Regions from separate parts of the Peribacillus sp. NPDC097895 genome, predicted to be linked through region 3. Evidence: riboswitches for the same ligand, from Rfam matches in the RefSeq annotation. Region 3 holds a riboswitch; each other region holds the start of a gene.

Region 1 (7,868 bases), on a different contig from region 3:
ACTCGGTCCTTCTGTTTTCCGTTTTAAAATGACGACGTTCAACGGGGAGAATTCCCGCTCCATCATTTCATCAAGTTCATACCAACCTGAGGTTTCCGTTTCCCCTTGAAGATTTTCGGCCACAAATGCCCGATATTCAGTCATTCCATACGAAAGAAGATATTTAGCCAATTGATTGGGACTATTTTCAACATCAGTAAGCAAGGCAACTTTTGCTTTCCCATCAATTCTTTGTGCCAGCCCTTTCATACTGCGACCATGTACACTAACTAGAAAAGCATCTTGCCAGCTCTCCCCCATTTTTGCAAAAGCAAGTTGAATGGAACTGAAATATGGGTAAACTTCCATGTTGATTTTGCTGGAAAGATAGCCTCCCATTCCGTAAAATAATGGGTCGCCGGATGCTAAAATAACAGTTGGGCGAGTTTCCTCCTGCAGTTGTTCTACAATTGTTTTCAAACCGCCCTTTATGATAATCTTTTTGCCAGAATAGTTTGGAAAGAAGGATAAGACCCGCTCGCCTCCGACCAGCACTTCACTTTCTTCTATCCATTGGGCATATTGAGGCAGTAAGCTTTCCTGACCGTTATCCCCTATCCCGATTAATCTCATCGATTGACTCAATTCCAACAGCCCTTCCCAATAATTGTCCTTTCAACGAATAAATCGCCGTTTCCATTTCAATGCCACCCTTCACTTGCTTTATTGCAGAGTGACAGCATGATTCACATAGTTTATTAAAAAATTCAAAATTATTAATCTCTGACATCATATCCCCGACTTGTGAAGCGGTGTTTGCATTCTTGATTTCAAGAACAAGTTCATCTTCAGCTCCGACGCTTTGGGCAATTTCCGATAGAAATCCGAAATCGACCGGAGCACTTTTTGAATGGACCATCATTACACCTTGGGCGACTTTTGAAAATTTCCCCATCATGCCGACCAATGATACCTTTTTAATTCCCTGCCTTTTGCATTGCTTTAGCGAGAATCCTACAAAGTCACCCATTTCAATAAACGCTTCTTCAGGTAAATCGGGAAGAAGGCCCATTGCATACTTTTCACTCCGCCCCCCAGTGGTTAGGACAAGATGCTCACACCCACTCGCTTTGGCGACACTGATAGCCTGGACGATACTTGCCATATAGGCGGAACTGGAAAAAGGGACGACAGTGCCCCTTGTACCTAAAATGGAAATTCCGCCCACGATCCCCAAGCGGCCATTTAATGTTTTTTTTGCAATTTCTTCACCTGCCGGAACGGAGATAACGACTTTCACACCTCTATCAATCTTAAATTCTTCCAATGTTTGCTGCACAGTGGTTAAGATCATTTTACGAGGTACGGGATTAATGGCCGCCTCCCCTACCGGAACGGGAAGTCCAGGTTTGGTCACACGACCGACACCAGTCCCCCCATCCAAGATAATCCCAGGAGCATCCAGCCAACTGACAGTAGAGATGATGTGGGCCAGATGAGTCGCATCCGGATCATCCCCGGCATCTTTAATCGTTTCAGCACTCACCGAATTTTCCGTTATATCATATTTCTCAATCGTGAAAGTGGCATCTCGGCCGATTGGCAAGGAAATGGTTGCCTCCTCTAGTGCATCCCCCGTGATCAAAGCGGTCAATGCCGCTTTGGTCACGGCTGTCGAACATGCTCCCGTCGTATATCCATGACGCATTTGTGAGGGGTCTTTTTTCACTTTCTTTTCCATTTTTTTTAACTATCAGCTAAAAGGGAAATTGCGTTCAATGCTGCAACAGTGACAGTACTTCCACCTTTTCGGCCAATATTCGTAATGAATGGCACTTCTGTGATCTTAGCCAGTTCCTCTTTCGATTCAGCTGCAGAAACAAACCCAACTGGCATTCCAATAATTAAGTCCGGTTTGGCAATCCCCTCTTTAATAAGGCGAATGAGTTCTAGTAATGCGGTAGGCGCATTTCCAATGGCATAAATGCCGCCTTCGTTTTCCTTTACCGCTTTTTGCATCGAAATGATCGCTCTTGTCGTATTCAAACGTTTGGCTTCGACCATTACATCTGGATCTGATATATAGCAATGCACATCCCCGCCATGTTTTTGAAAACGGGTTTTGCCTGTACCGCTTTCGATCATTTGAACATCCGCAATGACATGCCTGCCTTTGCGAATAGCATCCACACCAGCTTGAATGGCTTTGGGATGGATGATGACACTTCTTCCCAATTCAAAGTCGGCTGAAGCATGAATGACCCGGCGGACGATCTTCCATTCATCTTCGGAAAAATCATGCTCCCCCATCTCTTCTGCAATGATTGAAAAGCTATAATCATATATTTTGTCCGGGTCTACTGTCAGTGGTTTAAAATCTGTTTTAAAATCCATCGTGCATTCCTCCTATTTTTCGTTTAACTGATTATTCAATTCGGCAATGACATGATCAAAACTGGAATGGACATTTTGATAGTCAACATTTGGACGGGAAATCATGATTGTCTCGATTCCACATTCCAACGCGGCTTCCAATTTCTCATCAACCGCTCCGACCTTGCCGCTTTCTTTCGTTATCATCAATGTGACGCCATACTGGTTATATAGAGCTTTATTTAATTCTTTGGAAAATGGACCTTGAATCGCAACGATATTTTTTTGTTCAATGCCTAGCTCCGCGCATTTTTCCATATTGTCCATTCGTGGCAGCATTCTCGCTATCACCCTAGTATTCTCGAGCCCCACCAATTCTTTTGCGAAGACAGCCAGGGTTTTACTTCCTGTCGTGAGCATGATGACTCCCCGTTTTACGGCGGCAAGCTTAGCAGCTTCCTCATAATCACGAACCACTATCAGTTTGTCATTCTGAAACCGTTGACTTTCACGCTCATAACGAATATAAGGAACATTTGCTGCCTTTGCTCCGTTAAGGGCATTTTTCGATGCTTCTTCCGCAAATGGGTGACTTGCATCAACTACAGCCTGAAAGCCTTTTTCGGTGATTAAAGAGGTCATTTCCTCTGAAGTTAATCGGCCAATACGTGAGGTTATCCCAGCATCTTGCAAACTCTTCGCCGCCGAATCGGTTACAACAGTTGCCAAAACCCGGAATCCCTCCTGCTGCATTTCAATCGCTAATTCCCTTGCATCACTTGTGCCCGCCAAGAACAAAATCATTTTGACGTCCCCACCGCTTGTTCATCATGATCATGGTCGTGGTCATGATCATGATCGTGGTCATGATCGTGGTCGTGATCTTGGTCATGATGGTGATGGCCATGTTCCTCATCATGGTGATGGTGATGATGCGCATGTCCATGTTCCTCAACATATAGACGATAATTTTCCATATCACGCGCCCCGCTTGATCTGCCTTCACTGGCTTCCGTTACACGTTCTTGGAGGATGTTTTGTAAGGTTGGATGATACCCAAAATACTTCGCCAAAATAAATTCTTGGTCAAGATATTTCTCTTGGTAGCCTTTAAGCATATTCTCCATTCTTTCCATTAACACACCCGTGAAGAGAAAGTATGGCAGCATCACTATTTTTTTTGCTCCTAACCGGATGCATCGTTCAATGCCTTCATCAACGTGTGGGTCCGTTACACCCATGAATGCACTTTCGATCCACTTCACGTTTAGCTTCTCCCACAATAATCGTGAAATTTTATAGATATCACTATTTGCATCAGCATCACTACCACCTCGGCCAATCAGCAATATTGCTGTCTCGGGGTGTTCAGAGGCTGTATCGAATCCAGCTTCCGCAAGACGGTCTGTCAGGATTGTCAAAACATCATGGTGGACCCCAATGGTTTGACCATATGTGAATTTCACTTCTGGATACTTGGTTTTCCCATCCTCTATTTCAGCTGGGATATGTAATTTTGAATGTCCTGCATGCAACAAAATGATCGGTATGACGATAACTTCCGTAGCGCCCCGGTTTACACAATTTTCAATGCCTTTGGATATATTTGGTTTTGCAAATTCCAAAAAGCACGTTTCAACCAAGTAGGCATCATCCATTGACGGAATCATATTTTCAATAAACTTGAGGACCTCTTCATTTCCTGAAGCCAAGCGGCTTCCGTGACCTACGAATAATACTGCTTTCATTTACTTTCCCCCTCTTAAAATTAGTCTTCGCAAGGCGCAGGCTCTATGTGTATTTTGGGAGCAATGTCCTGATAAGAATAACTCTGAATCTTTTTGGCACGTTTAAAGTATTTAAACAGACGCTCATTTGGATGGGCATTTTGCTTATACTCTTCGACAATGTCCGTGATCAAGGCAACAAGCTGTTCCGGATCAATGCCTTCCGCAACCGGCTGACCTGGATGGGCTGTTCTTCCAACCGGTTTAGCTCCAAGGAATAAGTCAAATTTCCCTTTTCGGAAGACAATCCCGATGTCATCCATCACGGCGCTATAACAAGCCATTCCACACCCATTAAAACCGATGTTCAATTCCTTAGGCAATTTCATGCCCCCAAGGACCCGTTGTATTTCGTCTGCATAAGGAATGGATTCGGTTTTTTCACCATCACAGAAATCACACGCTTTTAATGTCAATACATCTCCAATAGGTGATAATAGAAAGTTTGCTGATTGTAATTTCCAAGTGATGTTCTCCGGATCCGTTGTCGGAATCTTTAAAACGATCTTATGATTTGGCGTGTATTCCATCGTTCCCTTTTCCCCGACAACTTCCGCCAGTGTCATCATTTGTTTGGGAGTGAATTGTTTATTCGCCACCCCTGGACTGACGGCAAGCTCAAACACCGACTCCATTTTTTGCTGAACAATCGGCTTAATGGATTGCTGAACGGTTTGACCCTTGACTCTTGACAGGGCTTCCATGGCCATTTCAAAGGAAGCGAGCTTCTTTTCTGGTGCTTTTGTAAGTAATCCAACTCCTCCGACAGACTCGGTGAAGGATTCCTGTATGGAACCAGCTTCTTGATCTAATGCCCACGGTTCTGCTTCTTTTTGCAGACGCTGATGCGGCTTCAATGTTTGTTTTTCCGAATTCAACGTATACTTTCTTTGATAGCCTCTTGGTGTGATGATTTTGTCGTCATATAAAAAGGTAGATGAATTCCCAATAATGACGGTGGTCAGCATTCCAATATCGTGATTCAACATATCTTTTAAATTCGTGATGACAATATCCTGACGATCGCGATATGCACTTTTCACCAACCCGACAGGTGTATCGGGTGAACGGTAGCGAAGCAGAATTTTCTGTGTTTCAACTATTTGCCTTGTCCGTCTGCCGCTTCGAGGATTATAAAGGGCAATGACAAAATCAGCCATTGCAGCAGCCTCCACCCTTTTAGCGATAAGATCCCATGGAGTTAAATGATCACTGAGGCTAATGGTGCACGAATCGTGCATGACAGGTGCCCCAAGTAAAGACGCACATGAATTAATGGCAGAAATACCAGGAATGACTTCAATGCCTACCCCCGTTTCTTCTTTCCACCCTTTTTCAATCAATACTTCATAAACCAATCCAGCCATTCCGTAAACACCAGCATCTCCACTGGATATTACAGCTACTTTCTTTCCCAACTCCGCTTGTTTGACTGCTTCCTGTGCACGTGATACTTCTTCAGTCATTCCCGTACTAATAATCGTTTGATCTGTAAGCAGCCCCTGAATGAGTTCAACATAAGTTTTATACCCAATGATATAGTCACTTTCTTGAAGGGCTTCAACAGCACGTTTGGTAATATGTTCAAAATTCCCTGGACCAAAGCCCACGACGAATAATTTACCGTTTGTACTCATTAAGACATCTCCTTTTACTTATTTGTTCTTTGAAATACCTGTATGAGCAGGAAAATCTGGATTTGGGGCCATTTCCCCATCAGTAAATTGGTAAATCATTTGAGGTACAAACTCCCCATCATCAATAGTCCGCACAATCTGCCGACCAAAGTCTGGGGAATCCACTCGATACCATTTCCCTTGGGGATAGGCAATCACAACGCAGGCATCCTTGCATCTTCCGTTACAGCGAGTCCTCGTTGTATGTATTTTCAGATCCAATCCCTTTGAAGTAATTTCATCGCGAATGGCTTGGGTCACTTCTTCTCCGCCTTTTTTCATGCAACTGCTCCCATTACAAATCAACAGATGCGAGTTTGTCCCCTGCAAATTCCAAGTTGTCATCTTCTTTCTCCTCCAGTTCAGGGAAAAGGCAAAATAAAAAACCTTAACATTAGAGTTAAGGTTTAAAAAAACTATATGAAAGAGAAGCACTCTGCAAATATGCAGAATCTCCCAAAATCGTCATAGTTCCTCTACCTTTCCCTCCGAAAAGTATTATACGATTTTAAAAGCAGGTTTCCTGGCTTACGCATCATTTTACTTTGTCCCTTCCCGGCATTCAGCCAGTGGTCATCGACAATTTCATCAGCGTTTACAGTAGCGGGGGCTGCATCGGATTTTCACCGATTTCCCTATTATCCCTTGCCTTTTCATGCAAGAGCACTTTTAAAATGAAATATTTGGTTTTATTATACAATTCTAGCTAACTTTATCTATCATATAACAACTTTAGCAAAATTCAATAGTTTATTCGGACTGTTTAGAAAAGTTTAATCGTTTTAATCCAGCTCCCATGCCTTTCCTTCCTATGTTTCTCAAGGCAAAAAAAAATAGAGTATAGCTGGAATTATTTCTTTATGATACACTATACGAGAATTTTCAATATAATTACATATGTTTTATGGTGCTGAATTTCTCGGGATTCAGCTTAAAAGGGAAGCCGGTGTAAATCCGGCGCGGTCCCGCCACTGTAAAGGGAAGTCCTGTTACCGTAATTCATCCACTGTCAAATGAGATGGGAAGGATGTAACAGGATGATGAACCAAAGCCAGGAGACCTGCCATGAAGCGTGAAACTGTTTCAGCCTACGAGGATGGGTGTGCGGATCAGGCAGAATGGCCCATGGTTGGTTTATGCTGCAAATTCCTGTTCATTACGCACTTCTTTCTTTTGAGAGAAGTGCTTTTTATGTTAGGTTGGGCACCGCTTTTCTTCTAAAGCTTTGGACAGAAAATCATGAGTGTTGAAAGGAGAAAGAATGAAAAAAATCAATTGGAAGATACTTTATTTTGTCATTTTACTGTTTTTTGTCCCAAAACGTGCAATGGCCATGCATATCATGGAGGGCTTTTTACCGATTGAATGGGCCATATTCTGGTGGGCTGTGACCTTGCCATTTTTAATCTTGGGATATCGCTCCATTAGGTTGAAAGTAAAGGAAAACCCAGAAACCAAAATGATGCTCGGATTATCAGGAGCATTTGTATTCATTTTGTCGGCTTTAAAAATTCCGTCCGTAACGGGTAGCTCTTCACACCCTACCGGAGTTGGTTTGGGTTCCATATTATTTGGTCCATTGGCCATGAGTGTCATCGGTTCCATCGTTTTATTATTTCAAGCTGTTTTACTGGCTCATGGAGGATTGACCACATTAGGAGCCAATGCCTTTTCCATGGCAGTATGCGGACCGTTCATTGCGTACTTTATCTTCAAGGGTGCAACTAAATTGGGTTGGTCTTTCTCTCTTGCCGTTTTCTTGGCAGCCGCTTTTGGAGATTTAGGAACGTATGTGGTAACTTCCGTCCAACTTGCACTTGCTTTTCCATCCGAGGTAGGAGGATTCATGGCTTCATTCACTAAATTTGCAGGGATTTTTGCCCTTACCCAAATCCCCTTGGCAATCAGCGAAGGATTATTGACAGTCGTCGTGATGAATTTTTTGAAAAAATACAATTTAGGCGAATTGAAATTGCTGCGAGTTTTATCCAAGGAGGTCCGTTAACATGAAAAAAAGTTTACTTCTGCTTTTCCTGGTCGTCATTCTTGCAAC
Region 2 (7,868 bases), on a different contig from region 3:
TATTTCTTTTTTGTTCCATCCTTAGTTTATGTTATAGTTAAAGTTAGATTTTAGGAGGGACAATCCATGGCTAAATATTCTAGCAAAATCAATAAAATACGTACATTTGCTTTGAGTTTGATATTCATTGGCTTTATCGTAATGTATCTAGGGCTTTTCTTCAAAACACATCCTATTGTCATGACGCTTTTCATGGGGCTTGGTCTCTTATTCATAATCGCCAGCACTGGGGTTTATTTTTGGATTGGGATGCTTTCTACAAAATCGATCCAGGTTGTCTGTCCTAACTGTGGCAAACCTACAAAAATATTAGGGCGTGTGGATATTTGCATGCATTGCGAAGAACCATTGACCCTTGACAAAAAGTTGGAAGGCGAAGAATTCAACGAAAAATATAACCGCAAAAGCTTGCATGACTAAAGGAATACGGAGCTAGATTACTGCCCCGCCACTTAGCTTTTAATTATATCATTTCTTCATAACATGAAAAAAAGTTCCAACCAAGTGGAGGAACTTTTTTTAATGCGTTTCTTTTTTCGCACAATCCGTGCAGTCGCCGTAGATTTCCATCCGATGGTGACTAACATTGAAACCGGTGACTTGTGCTGCGAAATGCTCGACTTCATCCAATGCAGGATAATCGAAATCCACGATCTTTCCACAGGTTTGGCAGATTACATGATAATGGTTCGTCGTCACAAAATCAAACCTTGCTGAAGAATCACCATACGTGAGTTCTTTTACCAAACCTACCTCACGAAAAACGCGCAGGTTGTTATAAACGGTCGCTACACTCATATTTGGAAACTTGCCTTCCAGCGCTTTATATATATCATCAGCGGTAGGGTGGGACATGGAACTTATCAAATATTCAAGTATCGCATGGCGTTGAGGAGTTATTCTTACACCGGTATCTTTAAGGGATTCCAACGCTTCTTTTAACTGAACTTCAGACACCGTCATCCACCTCTTTTTCTCATTAAGTATGAATTCTTACATTATAATCTTTATAAATAGTGTACCTTTTGCAAGTGGATTTTGTCAATAAATCAAGTGTTTTACCATTCTTTTTTAGTTTATTCAACAACCATTGAATCTTTCCCATTTTTGCATGGAGTTTAGTATCCCCTCGATAAGTCGATAACATTGATGAAGTCTTTTCCAGCTCCCAAGTATTCAAGCATGTTTTTTTCGAAAATAGCAAAGGTTCTCGGTAAATATTCACCGCTCTTACTCGAAAGATGCGGTGAGACTGTAACGTTCTCCATCCTCCAAAACGGATGCCCTTTTCCTAATGGTTCCGGATTAAATACATCCAAGATGGCATGAGCCAGTTCCTTTGTTTCCAAAGCTTCGATCAGGACTTCTTCGTTAACCAGATCACCCCGGCCAATATTCACGAAGACGGCGGAGTCTTTCATCGCTTTAAAGTGTTCTTTTTGCAAAAGATCCTTTGTCTCACCCGTACTAGGCAAAACGGATATGATGTAATCTGCTTCCGGCAAGGCCTCCAATAAATGGTCAAGGGTGTATAGGCGATCGACGGACTCCACTGGTTGTCCACTCCGATTCACCCCCATTGTCTTCATCCTAAATGCCTTACCCAGACGAGCCACTTCTCCGCCAATTGCACCGGCACCGAGAATGAGCATCTTTTTACCATTCAATTCCCCTACTTCAATTTTTCTATCCCACAGTTCTTCCCCTTCATTCTTCATAAGCAGTTTCATTTTCTTTTCATATTGTAAAAGCATCCCTATCGCATACTCGGCCATCGGTATTTTATGAATGCCTCTTGCGTTCGTCACCAAAATCCCGCGATCCTCTAACGCTTTGAAAGGCATTAATTCCATCCCTGCACTCATGACCATGATCCATTTCAAGTTCGTAGCTTTCCTGATGACTTCCTCCGTTAAATCCTCGCCGTATGTAATTAAAATTTCCGCTTCACTAAGTGGCTCATCTGTCCATTTTTCTTGATAAATGAAGTTCAAATCTGGAAAAGTGTCCTTCATCTTCGTTTGGATGCTTTCGTTCGGAATGATCGTTGAAAGTATTAACATATTCATCTCTCCCTATAATTAACATAAAAAAAACACGGGCTCTGTATGTCCCGCGCAACTTTCTCTGAGGAGGTATTCCCTTAATAAAGCATATTCAGGTGTCCTCTTTTTGAGTTGGACAAAAGCCTTAGCCTTATTAAAAAAGGCTTTATTTTAATAAATTTGGATTTAAGGCTTGTAGTTCCGGCAAAATGAAAATGCCATCCCTTCTGATCAGGACGTCATCAAAGTATATGTCACCGCCGCCATATTCGGGCCGCTGGATTAAGACCATGTCCCAATGTATCGATGAACGGTTTCCATTATCCGCTTCATTATAGGCAAGTCCTAGAGCCAAGTGTAGGCTTCCGCTTATTTTCTCATCGAACAATGTATCGTCCATAGGCTGCAATATGTATGGATTGATTCCAATCGCGAACTCCCCGATAAAACGGGACCCTTCATCAATATCGAGGATTTCTTGCATTTTAGAGTGTTGATCGGAAGTGGCTTTCATGATTTTTCCCTTTTGGAAGGTTAATTCTATGCCACTAAAGGTGATTCCTTCATAGGTTGTAGGTGTATTGAAAGTTATCCTTCCATTGACGCTCTCTTTTAGAGGTGCCGTAAACACTTCTCCGTCGGGTAAATTCTTCTTTCCCGCACATATGATTGCCGGTATACCTTTAATAGAAAAGGTCAAATCCGTCCCTGGTGATTTGATCCTGACTTTATCAGTGCGTTCCATCAATTGCTTTAATGGTTTCAGTGCCTCCTCCATTTTCCCGTAATCCATTGTGCATACGTTCAAAAGGAAGTCTTCGTACCTGCTAAAGCTCATTCCGGCTTTTTGCGCTGATGCGTTGGTAGGATAATTAAGTAACACCCACCGTCGGTTGTTTACATAAAAAAGAGTGGAAGAATTCATGGCCTCCCCTTGAAGACGGTGCCTCTCAACGGGGACTTCAGTCATTTCCGCATCATTTTCTTCACAGGTGATGATGATGACCGCATCGATATCGGTATACTTCTTCAAAGCCCATTCAGAAGAGGTGTCAAGTTGTTCCTTCACATTCCCTAGCAACAAATGCCGGCTTATCTCATCGTCTTCGAGTTCTATATATGGATAAGCACCGACTCTGTATGTTTCATCAATCAGCTCTTTCAACAATGGTTTCGTGTTGATATGGCCCCGTATGAGGATTCTCTCTTTTGGCTGTAATTGTATCGAATGATGAATCAGCATGGCAGCAAGCTTCGTTATTCGCTCATCCTTCATTGCCTGTCCCTTATTTTTCGAGGTCGCGAAGAGTTTCAAGAGCTTCTTCAACGTGGCCTTTGACTTTAACCTTACGCCATTCTTTGACGATCTTGCCTTCCTTATCAATCAGGAAAGTTGAACGTTCAATGCCCATATATTCCTTTCCGAAGTTCTTTTTCAATTGCCATACATCAAATGATTCAGCAGCTTCATGATTTTCATCAGCTAGCAGCAAAAAAGGCAATCCATGCTTTTCAATGAATTTTTCATGACGTGCTGCCGGGTCTGGACTGATCCCAATGATGACGGCGTTCAGTTCCTCAAACTGCTCATTATGATCCCGAAAATCACAAGCCTCCGTCGTGCAGCCTGGTGTCATATCTTTTGGGTAAAAATACAAAACTATGTTTTTGCCCTTAAAATCCGATAAGGAAACTAACTCACCATTGTTTGCAGTGAGTTGAAAATCAGGTGCTTTTTCGCCAATTTTTACAGTCATTTTGAACCCTCCATTTCTTTCATTATGGTAAGAGTACCCAATAATCGAAAGAAACACAACTTTCATTTATCCTTCCTATCTTTCTGATCCAAGTCGATCACCGTCCGAATCACGAACGCTGCCGGGAGCGTGTACCCGATGAAGGCCTGAATCGTAGCTATCATCCTTCCCATGCCTATTGGGGCTATGTCTCCATACCCCACTGAAAACATCGTCATCGCACTAAAATAAAAAGAAGTCTTCAGCTGTTCATAGAAAGTGCCGTCCAAACGATTGCCCATATCAAGAATCACCGAATGATTCTGAAGCTCGTATAATAAATAAATCAATGCAAATCCAACTAATATCGTCGCATATAAATTGCCAAGCCACAGCAGATCCTCTAAGGAAAACTTCTTTCCTCCCGACTCAACAAGAAATAACGTCCGAATGCTCATCACCATGCAAAAAATGATTCCTGCAATCAAGATGTAGAATGTCATTCCCCACGCCCCATTTCAAAACGCCACTTCCTTTATACATACTCCCTGTCCAAACAATATATTCTTTTTTAGGGACTGACTTCATAGTTAACACTCCCACATCCAATACGCTCTTGTCGGATTGAGAACTTTTTCCTTGTTGACCATCCAAGTCGGATATGTTAAGATTGTCTAAATTTTTATAATAGTTTTTATTTTATAAATTTTTAGTGCCTGCAGTCAGCTTATCGAGCAGGTTTTATGAAATTTCATATGTGGAAATAGGTTCCTAATTTTCATTAGGATTAAAAGGGAAGCCCGGTGTAATTCCGGAACGGTCCCGCCACTGTAATGGGAATGTTAGCGCCATCCATATGCCACTGATCTTAAGGATTGGGAAGGCTTGCGCTAATGATATTCCCTAAGTCAGGAGACCTGCCTGTTTCAACAACACTGTTTTAACCTACGGGAGATAGGGAGGTGTTAGGGACCTTATAATTGTAAGGGGCATTTTTCATGCCTCTTTATTTTAAGCATTTCTAACTTTCTCTTTTTGACGGTTAGGGGTGCTTTTTTTGTTGTTTTATCAAATTAAAGAATGCAGGAGGATGAGAATATTGAAAAGTAGTAGTTTAGGGTACCCGCGAATCGGTGAAGATCGTGAATGGAAACGCACATTGGAAGCTTACTGGTCCGGGAAAATCGATGAAACGGAGTTTACGGCACAACTAGAAGCCATCCGGTTGGGCAATTTGCAAAAACAGAAAGATCAAGGAATTGATATCATTCCTGTCAATGACTTCACTTTATATGATCAAATGCTAGATATGTCAGTCATGTTCGGTCTTGTTCCTGAACGTTATTCCGCTTATGAAGGCGGCGCCGTTCCCCTTTCCGTTTATTATTCCATGGCCCGCGGTAACAAGGATGAAGTCGCTTCAGAAATGACGAAATGGTTCAATACGAACTATCACTATATCGTCCCGGAATTAAAACGGTCACAGCTGAACTTAACAGAAAATAAACCACTTGCTGCATACCGGGAAGCCAAGGAAAAGCTAGGGATTGAAACGAAGCCCGTGTTAATCGGACCTTATACCTTCATCTCCCTTTCCAAAGGCTTCAACAAAGAAGATATTCCTGGCATCATCCTGAGTTTGCTTCCGCTATACACGCAAATTCTGCAAGAGTTGGAGCAAGAAGGCGTGAAATGGGTTCAAATCGATGAACCTTCCATTGTTTCATCAATTTCCAAAGATGATATGCAAACCGTTGCATACCTCTACGAAAAACTGAATGAAGCAGCACCAAGCCTGAACATCATGCTGCAAACATACTTTGATGCCGTGGAACACTACCAAGAGGTGATTGAATTACAAGTACAGGGGATCGGCCTTGATTTTGTACATGATAAAGGGAAGAATCTTAGTAATCTTGAAGAATTCGGCTTCCCGAAGAACAAAGTGCTTGGTGCAGGTGTGATTGATGGAAAGAACATTTGGCTTTCTGATTTATCCAAAAAGATCCATTTGATCGAGACGCTTAAGAAAAAAGTAGCCGAAGACCAGATCTGGCTTCAGCCCTCTTGTTCCCTGCTTCATGTCCCGGTGACCGTCCGCAATGAAACTCTGATTGCCAAAGAAGTGAAAGAGGCCCTTGCTTTTGCAGATGAGAAACTTGAAGAAATCACACTCTTGGTCAAAGGAAATAACCAAGGTTTAGATGCTATCGCCGAAAAAGTGGGCGCCAATAAATTAGCGGTTCAAACGTTAGCAAGTTCAAGTGCACGAAATCATAAAAGTGTACAATCCAATGTCGAAAAGGTTAAATCCAAGACCACAGGACGTCAGTTGCCATTTAAAGAGCGCTATCAAAAACAACAGGACTTTTTCAAATTGCCTTTTCTTCCTTCCACTACGATTGGCAGCTTTCCGCAGACATTTGAAGTTAAACAAGCACGCGGGAAATTTAAACGAGGAGAATGGACCGCTTCGCAATATGAAACATTCGTAAACGAAGAAATCGGCAGGTGGATCGATATCCAAGAAGAAATCGGTTTGGATGTTTTGGTTCACGGGGAATTCGAACGGACGGATATGGTTGAATACTTCGGCCATAAGTTAGGCGGATTCGTCTTTCTTGAAAAAGGGTGGGTACAATCTTACGGGTCTCGCTGCGTAAAGCCTCCAGTCATATACGGCGACGTCCATTTCATCGAGCCCATGACTGTCAGGGAAAGTGTATACGCACAATCACTGACGAAGAAAACGGTAAAGGGAATGCTTACAGGTCCTGTAACGATTTTGAACTGGTCATTTGTCCGTGATGATATTTCCAGGGAGAATGTTTGCTACCAGCTGGCGCTCGCTTTGGAAAAAGAAGTCATTGCATTGGAATCCGCTGGAATAAAAATGATTCAGGTTGATGAGCCTGCACTTAGAGAAGGCCTGCCATTGAAAAAAAGCGATCGCGATGAGTATTTAAACTGGGCTGTTAATTCGTTCTTGATATCCACTTCAAGCGTGGAGGATACAACCCAAATCCACACGCATATGTGCTATTGCGACTTTAACAGCTTCATGGATGTCATCTCCTCCCTCGATGCCGATGTCATTTCCATCGAAACATCCCGTAGCCATGGGGAGCTTGCTTCCGCATTCGAGGAAAAAACGTATGAAAAGGGTATTGGCCTGGGTGTGTATGATATTCACAGCCCGCGTGTGCCGGCAGTGGAAGAAATGGTCGATATGATTGAACGGGGCATCAAGGTATTGGATAAAGACCAGTTTTGGATCAATCCCGACTGCGGCCTGAAAACAAGGGGTATCCCGGAAACCGTCGCTTCCCTGACAAACATGGTCGAAGCAGCAAAAATCGTCCGTGAAAACCTTTTATCTAAAACAACAGGCAAATGATCGAGAAGAACACTGCCCACCCAACACAGCAGTCACGGACTTTTTTAACCGACCTTGTTTTTCCACCGGATACAAATCATCACAATACCATCTTTGGCGGGAAAGTAATGGCCTATGTTGATAAAATAGCCTGCATTTCAGCTATGCGCCATTGTCGAAAACCCGTTGTGACTGCTTCAAGCGACTCTTTTGATTTTTTGGCCCCCATCAAGACAGGGGATGCGATCAACCTTGAAGCATATGTCACCTGTGCTCATCGCACATCAATGGAGGTATTCGTCAAAGTGGAGCGTGAGAACCTATTAACAGGTGAAAAACAGCTTACGGCACGTGCCTTTTTAACGATGTTGGCCATCGATGAAGATGGTAAGCCGACAAACGTACCTCAGGTCATTCCCGAATCGGAAGAGGAAAAGCAGCAATTTGTTCAAGCACAAGCAAGATATATTGAAAGAAAGAAAAAACGGAACTAAACAAAAACCCCTTCAACATGAATACTGTTGAAGGGGTTTCTTTTAGTTCCCTGCCCCGCGGTATCTCTTCACTCCCTGATTCCATATGAAAACGGATATCATGAAAAAGACAACCCCGATTACAGGAGTGGCAAATGCATATGCATACCACTCTTCTTTTCTAAGGAAATAAGATGCAGGATACACACCAACAAACGCGAATGGCAGCACCCATGTA
Region 3 (7,868 bases):
GACAAGTTCAAACATTTATTTCAAAAAAGATTAAAGGATATATTCGATGTAACAATGTCCATTTCATGCCGACTGGAGATCTGATCAAGCAATTCTATCGTAATTTCGCGAATACGCGGTTCCCATTCCTTCATCACTTTCTGATTAATGAAGAGGTTAACTCGATGATATTTTTAAAGGGAAAATGCATTTTGGATAGGTAGTCCGATAAATTTCTGACATGTCGTTTGTATTCTTCTAACGTTCTTTCTCTAACACCTTCAGCGATCTTTTCACTAAGGAAAATATCTAATGCTCGTAATCTTCAGCACGAGTGTGATTTCGTTCTTTTATATGTTTTCCACGTTTTACCATTTTTTTAACCGAAAAGAAAAGCACCTCCAAACAATGAAAACTTTTAGTGAATAGATCACCATTGTTTCCAATGTTCAGAAGTGCTTTCATCCGACATACGTGATACAGCCATTTTCAGTTAAGCCAAAAGAAAGACCCTGCTATAAAACCGGCTTTAACCGGATTATAACAGGGTCTTCCATACATTAGCGTCCCAGATAGGAATCGAACCTACGACCTACAGCTTAGGAGGCTGTCGCTCTATCCTGCTGAGCTACTGGGACATATAAAAAGTCGACGACTTATTTATTATATTTCTTATAGGCAAACTTTTCAAGCTAATAGCTTGTACTTATGAAAAAATTTCATCATTAAAGCTTAACTGGTGATAATGTACAGTCCAATAAAGTTTGACAAGGATGGGTACCAACTCTTTATATTCCTTTTTTTTCGTTAATTGGGATACTTTATTATTCACTAGTTTTCTGGTACTATTATGCTAGAAAAAAATAGGAGAATGATAGTGGGAAAATACAGAGTTTTAAGCATGGCAGCGTTGCTGGGGATGTTAATTTTACCTGGATGCTCACAAGGGGTTTTAGAGGACATAGGTACAAAGACGGCTGCGCCGATTGCGGAAGATAATATTGAAGTAGTTGCAGCAGCGGAGAGTGACGGCGGACAGGATTCGGAGGACGAAGGTAATCCTGAACAAATCGATACAAGGAACTGGATAAGGGCCGAGTCCACGGTTCAGCTTCCCATATTGATGTATCATAGCATATCTGAAGGTAATAACCTTCGGGTGCCAAAAGAGGAATTCCGAATGCAAATGGCTTGGCTTCGGGAAAATGGATACCATACATTATCCCCTAATGAAGCATTTCACGTTTTAACCGAAAATCGAATGCCAAGTGAAAAGTGTGTCTGGATTACTTTTGATGATGGGTATACAGATAACTACACGGAGGCTTTTCCTATATTAAGAGAATATGACATGAAAGCGACCATTTTCATGATTGGGAAATCCATTGAAAAAGGTCATCACCTGACGGAAGGTCAAATGCTGGAGATGAGCAGGAATGGGATTTCCATCGAAAGTCATACGATCAACCATCTTGAGCTAAACCGCATGACCCCAGAGCAGCAAGAAGTCGAAATGGTCCAGTCAAAGGATTTATTCGATCGTATCCTCCATCAGGACACGACAGTACTTTCGTATCCAGTTGGTCGGTATAACGAAGAGAGTCTCAGGCTGTCGGAAGAAGCTGGATACAAGATGGCCGTTACGACCGAACCTGGCGGGGCTTCCAGTGATCAAGGAATGTATGCCCTGCATCGCGTTCGGATTTCACCCGGATTATCGGTTGGTGGGTTTGCGTCCCTGATTGAAAATGCTACAAATCATTGAAGAGGGACGGGGCATCTTGGAGCCAGTCAGAAAAATCATATAATAATAGATTCTTACATGGTGTATAATGAAAAGCAGTGAAAATTATATACATATGAGCGATTTGGTGTCTTAATGACTTAAAAGGGAAGCTGGTTGAATGCCAGCGCGGTCCCGCCACTGTATATGGGAGTTAACGGCTGTGAACCACTGTATGAGATATGGGAAGGTGCCGTTGACGATGACCATGAGCCAGGAGACCTGCCAAGATTCGTACACCTATAACCTACGCGGATGGGAAGGTGTGTGGCAGACCCTAAAGAGTCCGTAATTATATTGTTGCCATACAAGCATCTTCCGTTTAACGGGAGATGCTTTTTGTTTTGATGCGCATCTTCGTTTAAAGGAAGCGCTATTTCATAGGGTGGAAAAAATAAATGAAAAGATTGTGAGGAATGAAAATGAAGAAAATTTTTGGTTTGATCCTGGTGTTATTACTGACTGCAGGTATGATCGTTGGTTGCAGCGGGGGATCTAATGAAGGAACGGAAAAGCAGCAAACGAATCATGCTCAACACCAAGCTTTCCCGATTACGATTAAAGATGCAACGGGTGAAAAAGTTACGATAGAAGAAAAACCGAAGAAAATCGTTACGTTGATACCAAGTAATACGGAAGTGGTATTTGCTCTTGGTTTGGGTAAAAAGGTTGTTGGTGTTTCCGACAATGATAATTACCCGGAAGAAACGAAAGAAATCGAAAAAGTTGGCGGAATGGAAATGAATACGGAGTTGATTGTTTCCTTAAAGCCTGATCTTGTTCTTGCCCATGCATCCAGTGCCCATAATTCAAGTGAGGGATTAAAGCAGATTAAGGATGCTGGAATAGATGTCCTTGTAGTTAATGATGCACAAAGCTTTGACGAAGTGTATGAGTCTATCGATATGATTGGACAGGCAACAGGAGAACATGATAAGGCAAAAGAAATCATTACCGATATGAAAACGAAGCTGAAGGCTATATCTGAAAAAGCCAAATCCGTAAAGGAAGCGGATAGAAAGACCGTTTTAGTGGAGGTTTCGCCGTCTCCGGAAATATATACACCTGGAAAAAATACATTCATGAATGAAATGCTTCAAATGATTTCAGCGAAAAATGCAGCGGCTGAATTGGACGGTTGGGCAAAAATTGATGAAGAGTCGATGATTGCTGCAAATCCGGATGTCATTATTACAACGTATGGTTATTATACAAAAGATCCAATCAGTGAAGTGACCGGCAGAAAAGGATGGCAAGACGTAAATGCTGTTAAGAATGGCCAAATCTTTGATGTCCATTCTGACTTGGTGACCCGTTCCGGTCCACGCTTAATAGAGGGAGTAGAGGAACTTGCCAAATCAGTCTATCCGAACGTATTTGACAAATAAAGGGACGTTTGCTTATTTGATTGCGTTATTATTTTTACTTTTTGCTTGTACGATTGGCATTTCCTTTGGTTCGGTGCCAGTACCGATTCCCGTACTTATACAAATAATCGGCAAGGAGATTTTTCATTTACCGATTTCCGTTGATCCGGATGTGATGCTGACGAATATCGTGATGAACATCCGCTTGCCGCGTGTATTGCTTGCGGGTTTGGTTGGTGCTTCGCTTGCGATTGCAGGTGCGGCATTTCAGGGACTGCTCCGGAATCCGCTCGCTGACCCTTACACATTAGGTATATCATCAGGAGCATCAGTCGGAGCTGTATTGACCTTATTCTTGAATATATCACTGCCATTCATCGGTTTATATACGCTTCCGGTATTGAGTATCTCATGTTCCGTGATCACGATTTTCTGTGTATTGGCTTTTGCAAAAAAAATGGATCGATCGATGAAAGTGGAAACGATTATATTAACCGGAATCATTTTCAGCTCGTTTTTAAGTGCCTTCATTTCTTTGATGATTGCGTTGACGGGCGAGGAATTAAGACAAATCATTGGCTGGCTCATGGGCAGCGTTTCAATGCGTGGTTGGAATTATATCGCGATCATATTGCCGTTTTTTATCATTGGTTCACTGATCTTGCTCATGAATACAAGTGAATTGAATGCGATGACTTTCGGGGAAGACCGGGCAAAACACTTAGGTGTGAATGTGCATCGGCGAAAAATGTGGATCTTGATTGCTGGTTCGATATTGACAGGGGCAGCCGTTGCGGTTTCAGGGACGATTGGCTTTGTAGGATTGGTCATTCCTCATTTGGTCCGTAGGATTTGGGGGCCTGACCATAAACATTTGCTTCCGTTGTCTTTGCTGATAGGAAGCGGATTCTTGATTTTGGCGGACCTTGTCGCACGGACGATCATAGCCCCATCGGAACTGCCGATCGGTGTCATCACTTCACTTATCGGGGCACCGGCATTTGCGCTGATTTTATTAAAGAGACGGAGAGAGGGTAGGGCGGATGCTTGAAGTAAAAGGGTTAACAGGTGGATATGGCAATAAAACCGTTTTGGACTCTGTCTCATTTGACGTACATAAAGGGGAGTTATTCGGGATTTTAGGTCCAAATGGCAGCGGGAAAACGACGCTTTTAAGCATGCTCAGCGGGGTGCTCGATTTTATGGGAGGAAGCATACGAATAAGGGGAAGGGATTTGAAGGATTATTCGTCAAAACAACTTGCACAAGTCATTGCTGTGCTTCCTCAACATTCCTCATTAGCTTTTTCTTATACAGTAAAAGAGACGGTCTCACTTGGGCGCTATTCCCATCAAACAGGTTGGTTCCATAGTTGGTCCGCAGAAGATGAAACGATTGTCCAACGGGTGATGAATCAAACGGGGGTGGCAGATTTTCAGGATCTTCAATTTGACCGATTATCAGGTGGAGAGAGACAGCGGGTCCTACTGGCGCAGGCACTTGCCCAGGAACCGGAAATTCTTTTTTTGGACGAACCGACGAATCACTTGGATCTTTCCTATCAAAAGGATCTTCTTGATTTAATGAGGAAGATGGCAAAGGAGCAGGAGTTAACCGTCATTTCAATATTTCATGACTTGAATTTGGCTGGATTATATTGTGATCGGCTTATGTTGCTTGAAAAAGGGCAAATTCAAGTTATTGATGTGCCGAATGAAGTGCTCCAACAGGACCGGATTCAGGGTGTATATCAGACGACGATCGAAAAACATCCGCATCCCGCTCTTCCGAAACCGCAAATGTTCATCGTTCCGGAAATGCATAGCAGTGATTCTATCTCTATGGAAATCGATGATTCATATCTGACAGTTGGTTCAGAAATGATTCAATTGAACTCTCCGATCCCACTAAGAACGATGTCTTCTGGAGTGACTGGTTCGGGGACGGGCTGGCATCGATCTTTCGTGAATAGACACGTCCATCGCGATTATAATTGCGAGGATCACCTAGTTGAAATGGCGGAATATTTAAGAACGCAAGGTTTTGAACCTCAGGAAACGGTAGGGATGATGACAGCGGTCTTTCTCGATACGGTTGCTTTCAAGTTATTAAGAGTTGAAAATTTCTCGGTTTTTATCATCGTTACGGCTGGAGTGGGGAATGCCATCGACGCTTCTTTAGCCGACCGACATTCTTGGACTTCGACTCCGGGAACCATCAACACATGGATATTCGTAAATGGTCACTTGGCAGAAGAGGCGTTCATCCACAGCATTGTTACCGCGACCGAGGCTAAAGTAAAGGCACTTCATGATTTACATGTATTGGATAAGGTGACAAATACATGTGCAACGGGAACATCCACTGACAGTATTTTGATTGCGGCCACTCAAAGAGGGGAAAAGCTTCACTATGCAGGCACCATCACTCCGCTAGGAAAGCTCATCAGCCGCGGTGTATATGATTGTACCGTCGAAGCAATAAAGAAAAATCGGAAACGGATTGAGGAACTATGATCTACCATCACCTTTTTGCAGTTACGCTGGCGTTTTTCCTTGACTTATTAATAGGTGATCCGCCAAATTGGCCGCATCCTGTGAAATGGATTGGAACGATGATAAGCAAGTTGGATCGAGCATTCAATAAAGGTAGATTCAAGAAACGTAATGGACTTTTTATGTTGATGATCGTCCTTAGTGTGGTGATAGTGGTTACAGGTCTAACCGTCTATTTAGCATACCGTATCCATCCGCTTGCGGGTATACTTTGGGAAGCGGTTGTCATCTCTACTACGATTGCTCAGAAAGGCTTAAAGCAAGCTGGGCTGGAAGTTTGCCATCCGCTGAATGAACAGGATTTTCCTGAAGCGAGGCTAAAGCTTTCCTACATTGTGGGTCGTGATACAGCAGATCTTGATGAATCCGAAATAGTCAGGGGTACAGTAGAAACCGTAGCTGAAAATACGAGTGATGGTGTCACTGCCCCAATGTTTTGGGCTGCGATTGGCGGTGCGCCGCTCGCGATGATGTATAGGGCAATAAATACCTGTGATTCGATGGTGGGTTACAAAAATGATAAATATGCTCAATTTGGCTGGGCTTCAGCAAAGCTCGATGATATCGTGAACTGGATACCCAGTCGACTCACGGGGTTCCTGATGCTGCTTAGCTCGAAATCCAGCTATCATGGATTGGGTGGCAGATGGAAGATTTTAATTAAAGATGCTAAAAAACATCCAAGTCCGAATAGCGGGTGGTGTGAAGCGGGCGTTGCTGCCATTTTGGGCGTTCAGCTTGGCGGTCTGAATATGTACAAAGGAGTTGTTTCTGACCGTGCGAGGATGGGAGTTCCGATTGTTCCATTAGAAGCAAAACATATATCGAAATCGATTACCATCATGCATCGGTCTTCTTTTCTATTTTTACTGATGCTTTGGCTAGGGGGGCTTACTTTTGTCATTACCAACTCATGGCTCTAATCCGCATTATCTTTATGAAGCACTGGAAATTGAAATGCCTGAAAGTGTTCTTGATTTCAGTGCGAACATTAACCCATTGGGTCCTCCTTTACGTATAAAGGAACGGTGGAGAGAATTTTTCGATGGAATCCTGCATTACCCAGATCCACATGCCGTTGAACTGACAAAATCAATTGCAAAAAAAGAAGCACTTCCAGAGCAAGCCGTTTTGGTAGGAAACGGTGGTGCAGAAATAATCATGTTGGTAGCGAACAAGTTGGCCAACAAAAAGGTGCTGATCATTCAGCCGGCGTTTGCGGAATATGCAGAAGCTTGTTTGGCAGCAGGGTGTGAGGTCGATTTTCATCAGCTTGACGAGCCTGAGTGGCAACTGGATTTGGATCGACTGATACCTCGATTATCAAAATATGATGCAATTTTCTTATGTACGCCTAATAATCCTACAGGGGTTTCATTTAAGCGGAATGCCGTTAAGGAATTAATCAATGAATGCCAAAAAGCGGATTGCCTGGTTGTCATGGATGAGGCTTTCTATGATTTTACGGAAGACTCCTTTACTTATGCTTCTTTAATCAACCAATTTCCACATTTACTCATTCTAAGATCGATGACTAAAATCTTTGCAATTCCGGGATTAAGAATAGGCTATTTGCTTGCAGCACCGGACATCATTAAGCGGGTAAAAACCTATAAGCCGCATTGGAGTGTCAACCATGTAGCATTGGAAGTAGGGAAAATCTGTCTTGCAGAAGAAGCATATATGAGAAAAACGAGAGACTATATACAATTGCAAAAGCAAAAACTTTTCCGGTTTTATGAGGAGCAAGGGTTGATTGTCTCCAATAGTACGGTTAATTTTTATTTAGTCAAAGATGAATCCTTATCCCTTTTCCCCTTTTTGTTGAAAAAAGGAATCGTACCGCGCCATACCTATAATTTCCCGGGCTTGGATGGAGTATGGCTCCGATTTGCAGTAAAGAGTGAGCGTGATAACGAAGCATTGATGGAGGGGGTAAGACAGTGGAGAAAGCAAGGCTCTGTTTTATAACCGGGGGTGTCCGAAGCGGGAAAAGTGGTTTCGCAGAAAAAAAAGCCCTGGAATATGCACTCCAAATGGATGGACAATTGCATTACCTCGCTTGCGGCCGTGTCAGTGATGCTGAAATGGGGGAACGTATTCTTCGGCACCAAAAAGATAGAGAAAACAGCCCGATTGCCTGGAGGACATCGGAATACCAAACGGATATTACAAGAATAGGGG

What was found. A riboswitch is a leader RNA that binds a small molecule or an ion and turns the genes downstream of it on or off. The one in region 3 is predicted to bind cobalamin.
Region 1: another riboswitch for cobalamin. It lies ahead of ACQKMH_RS11120 ((2Fe-2S) ferredoxin domain-containing protein); the one in region 3 lies ahead of ACQKMH_RS18555 (ABC transporter substrate-binding protein).
Region 2: another riboswitch for cobalamin. It lies ahead of metE (5-methyltetrahydropteroyltriglutamate--homocysteine S-methyltransferase); the one in region 3 lies ahead of ACQKMH_RS18555 (ABC transporter substrate-binding protein).

What each region holds. Positions count from the first base shown of each region.
Region 1 is NZ_JBNNSH010000001.1:2,313,278-2,321,145, forward strand. Features, by position in the region: gene cbiE (precorrin-6y C5,15-methyltransferase (decarboxylating) subunit CbiE) at 1-624, opposite strand, end outside; gene ACQKMH_RS11095 (cobalt-precorrin-5B (C(1))-methyltransferase) at 587-1,720, opposite strand; gene ACQKMH_RS11100 (precorrin-8X methylmutase) at 1,726-2,373, opposite strand; gene cobK (precorrin-6A reductase) at 2,386-3,156, opposite strand; gene ACQKMH_RS11110 (sirohydrochlorin chelatase) at 3,153-4,100, opposite strand; gene cobJ (precorrin-3B C(17)-methyltransferase) at 4,121-5,776, opposite strand; gene ACQKMH_RS11120 ((2Fe-2S) ferredoxin domain-containing protein) at 5,795-6,160, opposite strand; cobalamin riboswitch at 6,312-6,501, opposite strand; cobalamin riboswitch at 6,704-6,897, shown strand; gene ACQKMH_RS11125 (hypothetical protein) at 6,881-7,036, shown strand; gene ACQKMH_RS11130 (energy-coupling factor ABC transporter permease) at 7,077-7,820, shown strand; gene ACQKMH_RS11135 (energy-coupling factor ABC transporter substrate-binding protein) at 7,822-7,868, shown strand, end outside.
Region 2 is NZ_JBNNSH010000008.1:1,323-9,190, forward strand. Features, by position in the region: gene ACQKMH_RS24620 (YgzB family protein) at 67-420, shown strand; gene perR (peroxide-responsive transcriptional repressor PerR) at 520-963, opposite strand; gene ACQKMH_RS24630 (D-2-hydroxyacid dehydrogenase) at 1,119-2,063, opposite strand; gene ACQKMH_RS24635 (aminopeptidase) at 2,212-3,321, opposite strand; gene bcp (thioredoxin-dependent thiol peroxidase) at 3,332-3,802, opposite strand; gene ACQKMH_RS24645 (potassium channel family protein) at 3,865-4,284, opposite strand; cobalamin riboswitch at 4,530-4,720, shown strand; gene metE (5-methyltetrahydropteroyltriglutamate--homocysteine S-methyltransferase) at 4,872-7,178, shown strand; gene ACQKMH_RS24655 (acyl-CoA thioesterase) at 7,175-7,651, shown strand; gene ACQKMH_RS24660 (ABC transporter permease) at 7,694-7,868, opposite strand, start outside.
Region 3 is NZ_JBNNSH010000003.1:467,757-475,624, reverse strand. Features, by position in the region: tRNA gene ACQKMH_RS18565 (tRNA-Arg) at 544-617, opposite strand; gene ACQKMH_RS18560 (polysaccharide deacetylase family protein) at 881-1,744, shown strand; cobalamin riboswitch at 1,832-2,006, shown strand; gene ACQKMH_RS18555 (ABC transporter substrate-binding protein) at 2,179-3,150, shown strand; gene ACQKMH_RS18550 (FecCD family ABC transporter permease) at 3,113-4,180, shown strand; gene ACQKMH_RS18545 (heme ABC transporter ATP-binding protein) at 4,173-5,645, shown strand; gene cbiB (adenosylcobinamide-phosphate synthase CbiB) at 5,642-6,607, shown strand; gene cobD (threonine-phosphate decarboxylase CobD) at 6,582-7,655, shown strand; gene ACQKMH_RS18530 (bifunctional adenosylcobinamide kinase/adenosylcobinamide-phosphate guanylyltransferase) at 7,628-7,868, shown strand, end outside.